DNA from 2 places in the Paenibacillus sp. FSL P4-0127 genome. Region 1 is predicted to be linked to the other one. Evidence: a T-box and tRNA genes for the amino acid it is inferred to sense, from the RefSeq annotation. Region 1 holds a T-box; the other holds one or more tRNA genes.
What was found. A T-box is a leader RNA that pairs with one kind of tRNA and senses whether it is charged. The one in region 1 lies ahead of tyrS (tyrosine--tRNA ligase), so its partner is inferred to be a tRNA-Tyr.
Positions count from the first base shown of each region.

Region 1 (7,336 bases):
CCCCGGGGACGCCGGCGCATTACCGTCGTCGGTGCGCGGGTCAGGCTTATACGGCGCGTCCTCGCCGGCGTCCCTCGGCATGTAGTAACTCAGCGATCTGTGGCTGCCCTTCATGACGGAAAACGCGTTCTGCAGCTCTTTCACCAGCTCGGAGATCGGCTTCTCGCGGCGAACGACCACTTTTTCGCGCTGCATATCGGACGGCGTCGTTTCCAGGGGAACGTAGTTCACCCCATCGTAGGTGACGTATTTCGCCCGTACCAGAACGTCCTCGGATTTGGTCGGGACGTATTTGGCGTTGAAGATATCCGTCACCAGCTTGCCGGCCTGCTGCGTCAATTGGGTCGGCAGTTTGCCGCTATAGCCGGAGACCGTTTTGGTGACGATTCCGTCCGGCTTTTTGAATTCCTTCGTGGCAAACAGGTCCGGTTCGTTTGCGGTGACCTCGTTCATGACGAGCGACCATATTTTCCGGGCCCGCGATTTACCGGCATCGGAGAGCGTGTTTACGGAATCGCGATAGCCGATCCATACGCCGAGCGTAACGTCCGGCGAGTAGCCCATAAACCAGACGTCCGCGTAATTTTGCGTGGTGCCGGTTTTGCCGACGACGGGAATTTTTCCGTAGTTTTTAAAGTCTCTTTTGATCGAACTGCCCGTCCCGTCCCGAATGACGGTGCGCAGCATATCGGTCATCAAATAGGCGGTTTGCTCGGAAAACACCTGCTTCGGTTCGTTCTTGTGCTTGTAGACGACCTTTCCTTTGGCATCGACGATTTTTTCGATCATGTAGGCATCGACGAACTTTCCGCCGTTCGGGATCGCGCTGTAGGCGTTCGTCAGTTCCTCTACGGTAACGCCGTATTTCAGACCGCCGAGCACGCCGGTTTGCGCATTGTAATCCTCGTCTTCGAGGGTGGTGATCCCGAGTTTTTTCGCGAAATCCCAAGCTTTGTCGATCCCGACGATGTTGTTGAACACCTTGAGCGCCGGGATGTTGCGGGATTCGTTAAGCGCCGTTCTCGCCGTAACCAGGCCTTTGTAGCCGCCGCTGGAATTTACGGGGATGTGATACCCCTTTTGGTAATCCCGCAGAATGATCGGCGAATCGTCGATGATGCTGGCCGGCTGAACTAAGCCCGCATCAAGCGCCGGCAAATAAGCGGCGATCGGCTTCATCGTGGAGCCGGGCTGCCGTTTCATTTGCGTCGCATAGTTCATTTGCTCCGTATAGAAATCGCGTCCCTCGATCATGCCCAAAATCGCGCCGGTATCATTGTCGAGCATCATTGCCGCAACCTGCTCCAGCCCTTTCTTTTCACTGTATGGCGAAAAATTATCCGCATTTTCGGACACTTTGTGCATCGAGTTGTATACCTGCTTATCGATCGTGGTATACACTTTGTATCCCCCGGTCAACAGCTCCTGCCGGGCATCCTCGAGAATTTGCGGGCGGCTGGCCGCCTGTTCCTTGGTCAGCTCCGGATTGCGCAGCATCGCAAGCACGATAGCGCCTTGCCGTTCCGTCTCCAGCATCAAATAAGGGTAAGTGTCGTAAGCTTTTTTGGTTTGCTGCGCCAGCGAACCTTTCAGATCAAAAGCCAGCGCCTCCTGATACTGGGCCTGGGTAATTTTGTTCTCTTCCAGCATGCGCTGCAGTACGAGCTGCTGGCGCTTCATCGCTCTTCCGAAGGCTTCCTCGTTAAATTCCCCTTTGCCGTTAAAGGCCGAATAGGAGGAAGGAAGCTGCGGAAGTCCGGCCAAATAAGCGGTCTGCGCGATGTTCAGGTCCTCCAGATTGGAGATGTTGAAGATTCCTTTGGCCGCCGCCTTGATCCCGTAGACCTGGTATCCGTTCGATCCGTTGCCGAAAGGAACTTTGTTCAAATAAGCCGTAATGATTTCTTCCTTGGATAAAAAACGTTCCAGCCGGAGCGCCAGCAGTATTTCCTTGACCTTCCGGTCTTCCGTGCGTTCCAAATTCAGAAAGACGCGCCGCGCGAGCTGCTGGGTCAGCGTACTCCCGCCGGTCTGTACGCTCTCATGGAGCAGCCTCTGCTTTACGGCCCGGAGCGTTCCTTTAAAGTCGACCCCGATATGCTCGTTAAAATGATTGTCCTCAATCGCGATCACCGCATCGATGACCGATTGGGGGATTTGCTGGTAAGAAACCGGACGGCGGTCTTCCTCCGAGCGAAGCTGGCCGATCGCCTGCCCGTCGCGGAAATACGCGAACCCCGTCATCTCGTTATAATTGATTTTTGCTTCAATGTCGGCCCGCGACCGCACGGGATCGTCCTTGACGATCGAGGAGACGTAACCGAACACGGCGCCCCCCGCAAACAGACCTCCCGCAAATCCAAGGAGAACGAGCCAGCCTAGCGTCGCCCAGATCCAGCGGCCTTTCCTGCGCCGCCGAACCGGTTTGCCGCTCCTTGATCTGCGCTTTTTTTGCTGGCCGGAGTTGTTTTCGTTATCATGAACCATCAATGATCCTCCTTTATAAACAGCAACATTATAGCATAAAAATGGTCTATTGGTTGTTTTTTCATCCTATTTGGCTGAGGATTGACTTCGTAAACGGGATTATGTTATAAAATAATTTAAATGCATATCGTCAAAGGCGTGGAAAGACTTAGTAGAAAGCGGAATCCCGCCGCTCAGAGAATCGGTGGCCGCTGCGAACCGAATGGGCGGATCCCTTTTGAATTACCGTCTGGAGCCGTCCGGGGGAACGCGGCCCTAAGCCGCAAGTAGTCCGGTTCCGGGATGACCGTTATAAGAATGAAGTGAAAACCGTTTCGTTTGCTTGCTGCGGCCTGCGGCGGGTTAACGCGGTTTTAATTAGGGTGGTAACGCGAGCGCTCCTTCTCGTCCCTTGGGACGGAAGGAGCTTTTTTGCGTTTTGCTGGTTTGACGGTTGTTCCAATTTTTAAGCTGGAGGAGTGTTTGTTATGAAATGGGAAGAGTTGACGCCTGAGCAGCAGGCGGAGGTGGAGCGCCAGTTGAAAGTAATTTCCCGGGGGGTCGTCGAGATTGTCCCCGAGGATGAACTGAGGCAAAAGGTGATGAAATCGGTCGTCACCGGAACGCCGCTTAAGGTCAAGCTGGGGCTTGATCCGTCGGCCCCCGATATTCACGTCGGGCACACGGTCGTAATGCAGAAGCTGCGCCAATTTCAGGAGCTTGGCCATCAGGTCCGCCTCATCATCGGGGATTTTACGGGGCGGATCGGCGACCCGACCGGCAAATCGGAAACCCGCAAGCAGTTGACCGAGGAAGATGTGCTGCGGAATGCGGAAACGTACCGGCAGCAGATTTTTAAAATTTTGGATCCGGAAAAAACGCAGGTTCATTTCAACTCCGAATGGCTGGCTCCGATGACGTTTGCCGACGTCGTCAAGCTGGCGGCCAAAGTGACGGTAGCCCGGATGCTGGAGCGGGACGACTTCACCAAACGCTACCAAAGCGGCCAACCGATCAGCATTCACGAATTTTTCTACCCGCTGATGCAGGGGATGGACTCCGTGGCGCTGGAGAGCGACATCGAGCTTGGCGGAACCGACCAGAAGTTCAACCTGCTGATGGGCCGGACGCTGCAGAAGGAATACGGTAAAGATACCCAGATCGCGATTATGACGCCGATTATCGAAGGTCTCGACGGCGTGCAGAAGATGAGCAAAAGCCTTGGCAACTACATCGGCATCGACGAGGAGCCGAACGAAATCTACGGCAAAGCGATGTCCGTGCCGGACGAGCTGATGCTGAAATATTACGAGCTGGTGACGGATTTGCCTGGAGAAGAGCTGGAGGCTCTTGCGGAAGGTCTTAAAACGGGCAGCGTCCACCCGCGCGACGCGAAGATGAAGCTGGCGTTCACGCTGGTCCGGATGTACCATGGCGCAGATGCGGCGAATGCCGCGCAGGAGCATTTCGTAACGGTGTTCCAGCAGCGGGCTTTGCCGGAGGATATCGAAGAGAAGGAGATCCCCGCAGGAGAGCTGGAGGACGGGAAAATCCGCCTGATCAAGCTGCTGACGCTGATCGGTTTCGCCGCCTCAAACGGGGAAGCGAGACGCAGCATCCAGCAGGGGGCGGTTAAACTTAACGAAGAGAAGCTGACCGACCCGAACGCGGAGGTCGCTTTGTCCGGCGGGGAAGTCATTCAGGTGGGAAAACGGAAATTCGCCAAGCTGACGGTGAAATAAAGAGAATTCAACTCATTCGTTTGGAAGATTTACACATTATAGAAACGCCGGAGCGAATTGCTCCGGCGTTTTTTTCTATAACCTAAGAGGGCGCGGCGATATTTAAAATCATGAGACGAATTTCCTGAGTTTTAATGCTTACTTAATGAGAATTTCGGCTTTCGCGGAAACCTGCCTTCCTTAAAATCGCCTATTTTTTATGGTTTGCCTGCAGTAATTAGGTTCTTTTAACAGTATGGGCGAGTTCCGTTCCTTTAGTATTGAACCTTAATCCTTGGAGTTTATACATTCTGGCGTGATGTCTAAAGAACGGCCACGGTTACTTTTTTGGAAAAAATTTTGGGTTTTTAAAACTTTTTCGTTAGCCCATCCGTTTACGCCATGTGTCGACCGATCGGAACATAAGACACTAAAAAATAGGCGGAAGGATGGAAAGATAAAATGAAACACAATTTTTACAAGGTTTTGAGTACGGCCGCACTGGCCGCAATCATTGCCGGCGCGGGGACGGTTGGTGTTATGCGGTCTGTTCAGGCTTCTCCGCCAGCTCCGGCAGCGAAGTCCGCTGTGCCGCAAGAGGCCGCACAAGCTTCACAAACTTCACAAGCCGAAAAGGCCGAACATGCCGGGCAAACGGCCGGTCTGAACAACGTGGATCAAAAGCTGATCGACGCCGCGCAAGCGAAGCTCAAAGAGTTTGTTAAGGAACCGGTTGCTTTCCTCAAGGCGGAAACCGCAAAGCTTGGCGATGAGGAGGCCGTTTGTTTCGTTATCAGCGAGACAAAGATGGGTTCCGAGACTTCCCCTAACGAAAATGTAACGGTAAAACGCGACGGTACGGTGGTAAATCTTTATCTTATCACCTCGTACAAAGAACTTAACGATAACGTCAAGGCAAAGCTGGACCTCGCCTGGAAGCAGGCCTACAACAAAGATTCAAGCGGCATTGAGCGGGTGTTCGTTCATTATACAAATTCCGAATTTTATTACACGGGGTTGGATTATACCAACATAACAGCCGCCAACAGTAAAAAAGAGTCCGTAGATCTGATAAACGGAAAACTGGATTATAGCGGCGGAAAACTGGAGGAGCAAGAAGTGCCGCCCGCAATCAATAAGGCGGCGGCCGAGACCCTTTCCCGCGCCGGAGCGACCTCGAAGGGAAGCCCTGACGTAACCTTCGGCAAAAAACCGAACGGAAAGAAAGTGTACTATTTTACGTACGGAGAGACGAATAAAGGGGAAGTGAAAGTTAACGTTGAAGAAACGACCAACCGGCTGCTCGGCCTGAGCTTGGAGGACTCGTCCCTGCTCAAGGACCTCTCCCAAGTAAGCAAGGAAAACGCGGAGGAGGAAACGAACGCCATCCGTGAAAAAGTGAACGGATACGGGTTGGACGAATTAAAGAAGGCGGCTGTAGAGCAGGCTAAAGCGATGCTGAATCTGGATTTGTCGGACTACACCGCGAAGCGGGATGAAACATCCAAGTCTTCTTACCATAATTCAGTAGTCTTTACCAAAGAAGGCGCTCCCGGCGTAACGGGTTACTTTAACGCCAAAGGGTTCTTCCACGGCTTTAATATTGAGCAATAACCGGAGTATACTTGACCGCGAATAAGCTAAGTTTTTAAGCGCAATCCGGCTCGAGCCGATTTTTGACTTGGGCCGGCTTAACCTAGAAATGGTACTTGACAACCGGCTACTTGAACGAGTACCCGCCAGCTTTGAGAATAGCGGTACTTTATGTCCTTATTATCCGGAGCCTGGCAGGTTCATCTCCATTAGCGGCATTTTATGTACTTATTTTCCTATGAACAGTCTGGAATGGGGGATTTCCTTGCAACAGGGGAAAATAGCGACATAAATCGCCGGAATAACGCGCGTTTTTGTCCTTATGTTTTTCGTCTCAGTCCAAGTGCCAGCGTGTCGGAAGGCTGAACGTATAGGACGAAGCTGTTCCGGATATCCGTTTACGCAATGTGCCGTTCAAATCGGGAACGGGCGCTAAAAAAGTTAAGAGAAAGGGAAGAAAAAATGAAATCCAGTTTTTACAAGGTTGTATGCACGGCCGCCCTGGCGGCGATCATTGCCGGCACGGGAGCCATCGGCGCGGCTGGGACGGTACAGACGGCATCGGCGGCGGAAGCCGGACAAACGGAGCAAACGGTCAATATAAAAAATGTGGACAAGAAGCTGGTCGACGCCGCGCTGGCCAAGCTCAAAGAGTACGCCAAGGGATCGGTTTCCTTCAGCAAGGCGGAGACGACCGAATATAACGGCGAGGTAGTCAGTCTCTCCTGGCAAAAAAACGGCCAATTGTCCGGTTCGGTGTATGTGAAGCCTGACGGTAAAGTGGTTAGAGTCTATCTTGATCTAAAATACGCACAACTTAACGATACGCTGAAATCTAAGCTGAGCAGCGCCTGGAAGCAGTTATACCAAAAAACGCCCTCCGGATTTACGAGTGTGGACGTTAATTATTTGGAAGACGGTTCTACCGATATCATGGCTTTTTGCAATAATGAGCGGATTACCCTTGTGGACGGAAAAGTGGAAAGCGGCGGCGGATCATTGAAATCGATGCCGGCGGCAATCCAAAAAGCGGCGGCCCAGGCGCTTTCCCGCGTCGGAGCGAAGGCGAAGGGCAGTCCGAGAATATACTACAGTCTCAAGCCGAACAAAAAGAAGGTGTATGAATTAGAGTACTCCACCAATAAAGGCAATATTGAGCTGGAGATTGAAGAGACGACCAACCGGCTGCTCGGCATCGACCTGGGATATTTGTCCTTGATTAAGGAGCTTGGCAATGTAAGCAAAGAAAACCCGGGCGAAGAAACAAAGGCTATCCAAGATAAAGTGAAATCTTACACTCTGGACGATTTAAAGAAGTCGGCCGTAAAGCAAGCCAAGGAGATCATGAACCTGGATTTGGCGGAGTATGGTGCGGAGTTAAAGGATGTCAACACGTATCCGTATGTCGTCTTTAGCAAAAAGGGTTCGCCCGCGGTAAAAGGGTATTTTAACAGCAAAGGCGAGTTCCATTCTTTTGTCATTGAACATTAATAGAAACGGCGTATGGGGATCCTGCCCGTTAGCCTGCAAGCAGGCCGTCCTTACATACGGCCAAA
Region 1 is NZ_JBBOWY010000001.1:3,340,700-3,348,035, forward strand. Features, by position in the region: gene NYE74_RS15000 (transglycosylase domain-containing protein) at 1-2,487, opposite strand, end outside; T-box leader at 2,618-2,882, shown strand; gene tyrS (tyrosine--tRNA ligase) at 2,955-4,208, shown strand; gene NYE74_RS15010 (hypothetical protein) at 4,650-5,801, shown strand; gene NYE74_RS15015 (hypothetical protein) at 6,243-7,271, shown strand.

Region 2 (7,336 bases), 1.3 Mb from region 1:
TCGCAGGTTTCCGCCGGAGACGGCGGGCACCGTTTTGCCGATAACGGGCGTTATTTCGTCTACCGCTTTACTCCCCCGGAGGGCACGCGCGAGCTGACCGCCTCCGTTGTCATGTGGAACCAATACAAGGTATCCGCCGGGAACGTTGATCCGCCGTCCTCCGAGCAGAAGGAGCCTTACGGCTACCTGCGCGACTATGCCGTTGCCAATAAGGCGATGGTGTTCTGGCTCGAAGTGAACGATCCGCAGCAGAGAGCGCTGTTTGAGCGAATTCTGTCCGAGGTCGAGCCGGGCACGCCTTACCTTGGCTGGTTCAGCAACGACGTTGCCGGCGAATTCAGCTCGGTGGAAGTGACGTCGAATTATGGGGTTTACGTGCTGGCCGCCGACTGGTTCAGCAATCTGACCGTTTTTTCCGGCACCAAAGTCCAACCGGTCAAAGCGAAAGCTCCCCGGGCGCCCAAGCTGGAGAACAAAATCTACGTCACCTATACGTTCAGCGAGGGCGACAACTTCCAGTACAACCAGCACAAGATGCGGAATCTGTGGGACGATCCGGCCCGCGGCGAGGTGCCGATCAACTGGACTTCGAGCCCGCTGCTGTATGATGCGGCGCCGGCGATGCTGAACTATTACCGGAAAACAGCGACGGAGAACGACCTGATTATCGCCGGGCCTTCCGGCGCAGGCTACTTTTATCCGGAAGCCTGGCCGGAATCGACCTTCGCCGATTATTTGAAGCGGTCCTACAAGTATCTGCAAAAAACCGGCATGGGCCTGCCTTACGTGCTGAACCGGATTGACGGCGAAAACGTCCCTTTAGGCGAATCCTACGCCCGCGCCTACGAGCGCTATTACAAAGCGCCCGGCCTGTTCCTGAGCTGGGAAGATCGCCACGGCGTCGAGATCTTAAACGATTCGCTGCCGGTGTCGACGATCCAGGGCATCAGCACGGTCCAGGACGGCCTGCGCAGCCTGGAGGAGGCCAAGGCCGGCTGGGACGGCGAATCCCCGCTGTTCGTCTCCCTGGGCCTGCTCGCCTGGAGCATGACGCCGTCGGACGTCGTCCGGATGAGCGAAGCGCTGGGGCCGGAATATGAAGCCGTCCGCGGCGATCATTACTTCTCGCTGATCCGCGAAGCGTATGATCTGCCCGCCAAGCCACGGGTGTTGGAAAGCGAAAGCTTGCAAATGGAAGCAAGCGAATAACATAAACCAACATGGAGATAGCAAGGCCCTTTCTCTTCCTGCTCGTATGGGATGAAGAAAGGGCTTTTCTTAGCGGGGCTGTTGCAGCAATATCATACAAGAATCGTTTCAATTCATGTATTATAATGACAACATCATTCGTAAAGAGAGAAGGTGCAACGTAGTTGACACGCAATGTGCGCGAAATCAGGACGGTTGTTTTCGATCCTGATTTAAACGTGGAAGCTTACCGCTTTGTGGGAATAATGCAGAAATTTCCTAACCATTTTCACGATTATTACGTTATCGGCTTTATAGAACAGGGCAAACGTCTGCTCTCGTGCAATCGGAAGGAGTATATCATCAATAGCGGGGATGTCGTTATTTTTAACCTTCGCGAACCCCACGCCTGCGAACAGGTCGACGGAAGATCGCTGGACTACCGTTGCATTAATATTGATCCGGAAGTCATGCGCCAGTACGTGCAGGAAATTACGGGAACGGCCTACTTGCCCCGCTTTTCCCAAACGGTTCTTTATCGCAGCGAACTTGCCGGATACCTGCACGATTTGCACCAACTGTTAATGGAAGGGGAGACGGGTTTTCATAAAGAAGAAATGCTCCTGCTTCTGATCGAGCAACTGCTTCGGGATAACTCGGACGCCACGCCCCGTTTGTCCGCCAATGAACCGAGTGCCGAAATCAGAACGGTATGCGAATATATGGAGTCTCACTTCCCTGAAAACATCACGCTAAATCGGCTCAGTGAACTGACCGGACTAAGCAAATACCATTTGCTGCGATCTTTTACCAAACAAAAAGGGATTTCCCCATACAGCTACCTGGAGACGATTCGCATCAACCAGGCAAAACGGCTGTTGGAGCGGGGAGTATCTCCGATGGAAGCTGCCTTGAAATGCGGTTTTAGCGACCAGAGCCATTTCACTAAATTCTTTAAACGGCTGATCGGTTTGACGCCCAAGCAGTATATGCGTATCTTCGACAACGAAACCGCACCGCAGCAGGCAAAGGATGTTCCGGTATGAGGAGTCAGCGTAAGATGACGTTCGGACATCTCCTGTCGGCAGCAACGATCATCATTTGGGGGACCACCTTTGTCTCCACTAAAATCTTGCTGACCGACTTTCTTCCCATAGAGATTCTTTTTTTCCGCTTTACCCTTGGATTCGTCTTTCTCCTCCTGCTCTACCCGTATCCCGTCAAAAGCAAGTCTTGGAGCGAGGAACTGCTGTTCGTTGCGGCTGGACTTTGCGGCGTAACATTATATTTCCTTCTGGAAAACGTCGCATTGACCTATACGCTGGCCGCCAATGTCGGCGTCATCGTATCGATCGTACCTTTTTTTACGGCGGTATTGGCTCACTTTTTGTTAAAAGACGAACCCTTAACCGGGCCATTTATAGCGGGTTTCGGCATTGCCCTGACGGGGATCGCATTCATCATGTTCAACGGCCGTTTCCTGCTGCAGGTACATCCGATCGGCGACCTTTTGGCTCTGCTCGCTTCGGCGGTCTGGGCGGTGTATTCCGTCATCATGCGGAAAATCAGCGAATTGAAGCACCCCACAATCGGCGCCACGCGTAAAGTTTTTTTCTACGGCCTGCTATTTATGCTGCCCTTGCTGAGACCGTTCGAATTCAAGTTTGGGATGCAGCGTTTTCTGGATCTGTCGATACTTGCCAACTTTCTATTCTTGGGTCTGGGGGCATCCGCTTTGTGCTTCGTCACCTGGAACTTGGCGGTCGGCATTCTTGGGGCGGTGAAAACGAGCGTATACATTTATATCGTTCCCGTGATCACCGTGGCAGCTTCAGCGCTTTTTTTACACGAAGAAATCACCTGGGCCACGATCATCGGAACTTTGCTGGCCTTGGTTGGCTCCTATATTTCGGAGCGGAAACCGGCGCCCAAACTGAATGAATGCAATCGGACTTAATCAGGCATGCCACAAATAATACAGGCTTATCTTTTAGCGATAAGCCTGTGAAGTTTCAATCGAACTTGATATTATTTTTGATAATGCAATCCGATTACAGCGCTTCCAGTTCCCGGGCGAGCGTTTCCTCGTCTGTGACCAGGATTTGCTCCGAGTTTCTCCATACTAAATCCACATCGGAATGAGAGATGACCACTTTGGGAATTTCGTTCATCCGCCGCGCTATCGCCCGTTCCAGATCATTGGACGAATTTTCCGCCTGCTGCCAATACTCGGCCAGTGAGGCGTAACTATTTTTCCCCACCATGATTGTGTCTACCGTATTGTAATACTCCAAATAATCCTCTAAAATCTCTTCGCTCAGCATCATCCACAGGTGTTCATCCGATACCACGCTATCCAGCGACAGCTGCATAGTTAAAATGATCTTCCCGATCTCTTGCGATCAACTCCCCAACTTAAAGTAATATCTGCGGAATACTATATCATCTCTCTCGTTCGAGCGTTTCTCACAAATTGCTGACTTGGGGCGTTCATTGGTGCGGAACGATGAGCCGCAGTAACATGCCGACCTGTGGAATGCGGTAACCTCCGGCTTGCTGGATATTTAAAACCATCAATCCGTTTAAGAACCGACAAATAGCAGGAAATCAGCTCATCAAGCTCGTCCGCCGCAACTTACAGTAATTTTCAGTGTTTGTCAACTTCTAATCTTAAAGGAAAACTGGCCGCAAAGGGAACGACCCCTAATGCCGCCAGTTCTACTCTTACTAATGTTTATTATTGGGATTCATCAAATCTTGAAGGTAAGCATCCAAGCGATCGAACCTCTCGTTCCATATATGACGATAGGAATCCAGCCATTCGTCCATTTCCTGAAAAGGCTCCGGCCGCAGCTGATAAATCCGGCGATTCGCGTCTGCCTGCATATCCACGATTCCTGCATCAAGAAGCACGCGGAGATGCTTGGATACTTGAGGCTGCCGCAGCTGAAGGCGATCGGTTATTCCCCCGACAGTAAGGGGGCCTTCACGCAGTAATTCAACAATGTGTAAACGGTTAGATTCGGCAAGTGCGCTTAATACCGCTGTGTCCATATGATTCTATTTCCCATACAGCACGTTTCTTTTCTTAAAATAAAAGGTGGTCATTTCTCTAGTTATCACCGACTCGGGCTTCTTTCAAGACCCGAAATCGCACTGTATGGCTACCTCCTAACTCCAATATTTTATTGCATCAGTCGCTTAAAATATACATAAAACAGAATATTCCTGTCAAGGAATGGACGCTCATTGGAGGCTTTAGCTTTATGCTGTGAATGTCTCGATATGCAAAAAGTCCTCAGGATGAATCTCCAGAGGACTTCCAATACGTTATTGATGCCGGTGAGAGGACTCGAACCTCCACGGTTTCCCTCACGATTTTGAGTCGCGCGCGTCTGCCAATTCCGCCACACCGGCAAATATAAAATATATACAAAGTGCGGAAGACCAGACTTGAACTGGTACGGTAGTCACCTACCGCAGGATTTTAAGTCCTGTGCGTCTGCCGATTCCGCCACTCCCGCAAATAAAAATATGGAGGCGCCACCCAGATTCGAACTGGGGATAAAGCTTTTGCAGAGCTGTGCCTTACCACTTGGCTATGGCGCCAAAGATAAAAATGGAGCGGACGACGGGAATCGAACCCGCGACCCTCGCCTTGGCAAGGCGATGCTCTACCGCTGAGCCACGTCCGCTTATAAATGGCTGGGGATATAGGATTCGAACCTATGCATGACGGAGTCAAAGTCCGTTGCCTTACCGCTTGGCTAATCCCCAATAAAGTTGAAATATGGGGCGATCGATGGGGATCGAACCCACGAATGCCGGAGCCACAATCCGGTGCGTTAACCACTTCGCCACGACCGCCATATTATTCAAGTTTCAAAACTGGCAGGGGCAGCAGGAATTGAACCCACACTAACGGTTTTGGAGACCGCTGTTCTACCTTTAAACTATGCCCCTATTAGATAAAACTGGTGGAGGCTGATGGATTCGAACCACCGAACTCGTCAGAGAACAGATTTACAGTCTGCTGCGTTTGGCCACTTCGCTAAGCCTCCACGTGGTGCCGGCGAGAGGACTTGAACCCCCAACCTACTGATTACAAGTCAGTTGCTCTACCAATTGAGCTACACCGGCTTTTAATTTTTGTTTTTTAATGGTGGCTCGGGACGGAATCGAACCGCCGACACGAGGATTTTCAGTCCTCTGCTCTACCGACTGAGCTACCGAGCCTTGCAATTAGTTATAAATGGCGGAGCCGACGGGATTCGAACCCGCGGTCTCCTGCGTGACAGGCAGGCATGTTAGGCCTCTACACCACGGCTCCACACTGATAAATTGCCAACTCCACAAACCGATTCGAGCAAGCCTAAGCTCCTCATTACTAATTATGGAGTTAATTGCGGGGGCAGGATTTGAACCTGCGGCCTTCGGGTTATGAGCCCGACGAGCTACCGGGCTGCTCCACCCCGCGTCGTTATATACAATATGGTGGAGGCTGAGGGGATCGAACCCCCGACCCTCTGCTTGTAAGGCAGATGCTCTCCCAGCTGAGCTAAGCCTCCATGGAAAAGACAAATCTTATTGTACCAGATAACATAGCAACAAATCAAGTACTTCTGTAAATAAACCTCTTCCCAAGGGGTTCTTAACCCCATTTGAAACATATTAAGAAAGCAATGACCCGTAGGGGATTCGAACCCCTGTTACCTCCGTGAAAGGGAGGTGTCTTAACCCCTTGACCAACGGGCCGTATGATTTATGCCGGGCCCCCGAAAAGTAATCGGAAACTCCATCATAGCCATAACTTCACTTTTTGGGTGTTATGGCGGAGAGAGAGGGATTCGAACCCTCGAGACGCTTGTGACGCCTACACGATTTCCAATCGTGCTCCTTCGGCCAACTCGGACACCTCTCCACGTGTTTTTGGGCCCCCAGAAAGTAATCGGTATAAGTTTAGAAGCAAACCCACACTTTCTGGGGACTATGACTCCCCGAACAGGACTCGAACCTGTGACAACTCGATTAACAGTCGAGTGCTCTACCGACTGAGCTATCAGGGAACATTAATTAAGTTTTCAAGGCGTTAATCCTTGAAAACTGGATACGAAACTTGATTTGCGTGTTAGCCCCTATTCAGTTCCCGGGGTCCCCGAAAAGTAATCGGAATTACCTACGAAGCCTCGCGTCACTTTTTGGGGTATATTTTTGGGCCCCGCCAAAGTACTCGGACTCAGCTTCGAAGCTTCACGTCACTTTGGTGGGTAGAGTTTTGGATAAGCCCTCGACCGATTAGTACCTGTCAGCTCCATGCATTGCTGCACTTCCACCTCAGGCCTATCAACCTCGTCGTCTTCAAGGGGTCTTACTAATTGGGAAATCTCATCTTGAGGGGGGCTTCACGCTTAGATGCTTTCAGCGCTTATCCCGTCCGCACTTAGCTACCCAGCTGTGCTCCTGGCGGAACAACTGGTACACCAGCGGTGCGTCCATCCCGGTCCTCTCGTACTAAGGACAGCTCCTCTCAAATTTCCTGCGCCCACGACAGATAGGGACCGAACTGTCTCACGACGTTCTGAACCCAGCTCGCGTACCGCTTTAATGGGCGAACAGCCCAACCCTTGGGACCTACTTCAGCCCCAGGATGCGATGAGCCGACATCGAGGTGCCAAACCTCCCCGTCGATGTGGACTCTTGGGGGAGATAAGCCTGTTATCCCCAGGGTAGCTTTTATCCGTTGAGCGATGGCCCTTCCATGCGGTACCACCGGATCACTAAGCCCGACTTTCGTCCCTGCTCGACTTGTCAGTCTCGCAGTCAAGCTCCCTTTTGCCTTTGCACTCTGCGAATGATTTCCAACCATTCTGAGGGAACCTTGGGGCGCCTCCGTTACTCTTTAGGAGGCGACCGCCCCAGTCAAACTGCCCGCCTGACACGGTCCCCGTACCGGCTTACGGTACCGGGTTAGAACTCCGATACGATCAGGGTGGTATCCCAACGGCGCCTCCATGGAAGCTTGCGCTCCCACTTCTTAGGCTCCCACCTATCCTGTACAAATCGTATCAAAGTCCAATATCAAGCTGCAGTAAAGCTCCATGGGGTCTTTCCGTCTTGTCGCGGGTAACCTGCATCTTCACAGGTATTA
Region 2 is NZ_JBBOWY010000001.1:2,035,022-2,042,357, reverse strand. Features, by position in the region: gene NYE74_RS09095 (GxGYxYP domain-containing protein) at 1-1,209, shown strand, start outside; gene NYE74_RS09090 (AraC family ligand binding domain-containing protein) at 1,374-2,234, shown strand; gene NYE74_RS09085 (DMT family transporter) at 2,249-3,145, shown strand; gene NYE74_RS09080 (hypothetical protein) at 3,240-3,560, opposite strand; gene NYE74_RS09075 (ArsR/SmtB family transcription factor) at 3,916-4,242, opposite strand; tRNA gene NYE74_RS09070 (tRNA-Leu) at 4,526-4,605, opposite strand; tRNA gene NYE74_RS09065 (tRNA-Leu) at 4,627-4,712, opposite strand; tRNA gene NYE74_RS09060 (tRNA-Cys) at 4,724-4,797, opposite strand; tRNA gene NYE74_RS09055 (tRNA-Gly) at 4,809-4,883, opposite strand; tRNA gene NYE74_RS09050 (tRNA-Gln) at 4,891-4,965, opposite strand; tRNA gene NYE74_RS09045 (tRNA-His) at 4,980-5,055, opposite strand; tRNA gene NYE74_RS09040 (tRNA-Trp) at 5,078-5,151, opposite strand; tRNA gene NYE74_RS09035 (tRNA-Tyr) at 5,164-5,249, opposite strand; tRNA gene NYE74_RS09030 (tRNA-Thr) at 5,253-5,328, opposite strand; tRNA gene NYE74_RS09025 (tRNA-Phe) at 5,349-5,424, opposite strand; tRNA gene NYE74_RS09020 (tRNA-Asp) at 5,442-5,518, opposite strand; tRNA gene NYE74_RS09015 (tRNA-Met) at 5,592-5,665, opposite strand; tRNA gene NYE74_RS09010 (tRNA-Val) at 5,681-5,756, opposite strand; tRNA gene NYE74_RS09005 (tRNA-Glu) at 5,872-5,943, opposite strand; tRNA gene NYE74_RS09000 (tRNA-Ser) at 6,018-6,109, opposite strand; tRNA gene NYE74_RS08995 (tRNA-Asn) at 6,182-6,254, opposite strand; rRNA gene NYE74_RS08990 (23S ribosomal RNA) at 6,464-7,336, opposite strand, start outside.
Region 2: it has a tRNA-Tyr gene. The T-box ahead of tyrS (tyrosine--tRNA ligase) is inferred to sense a tRNA for this amino acid. The anticodon was not compared.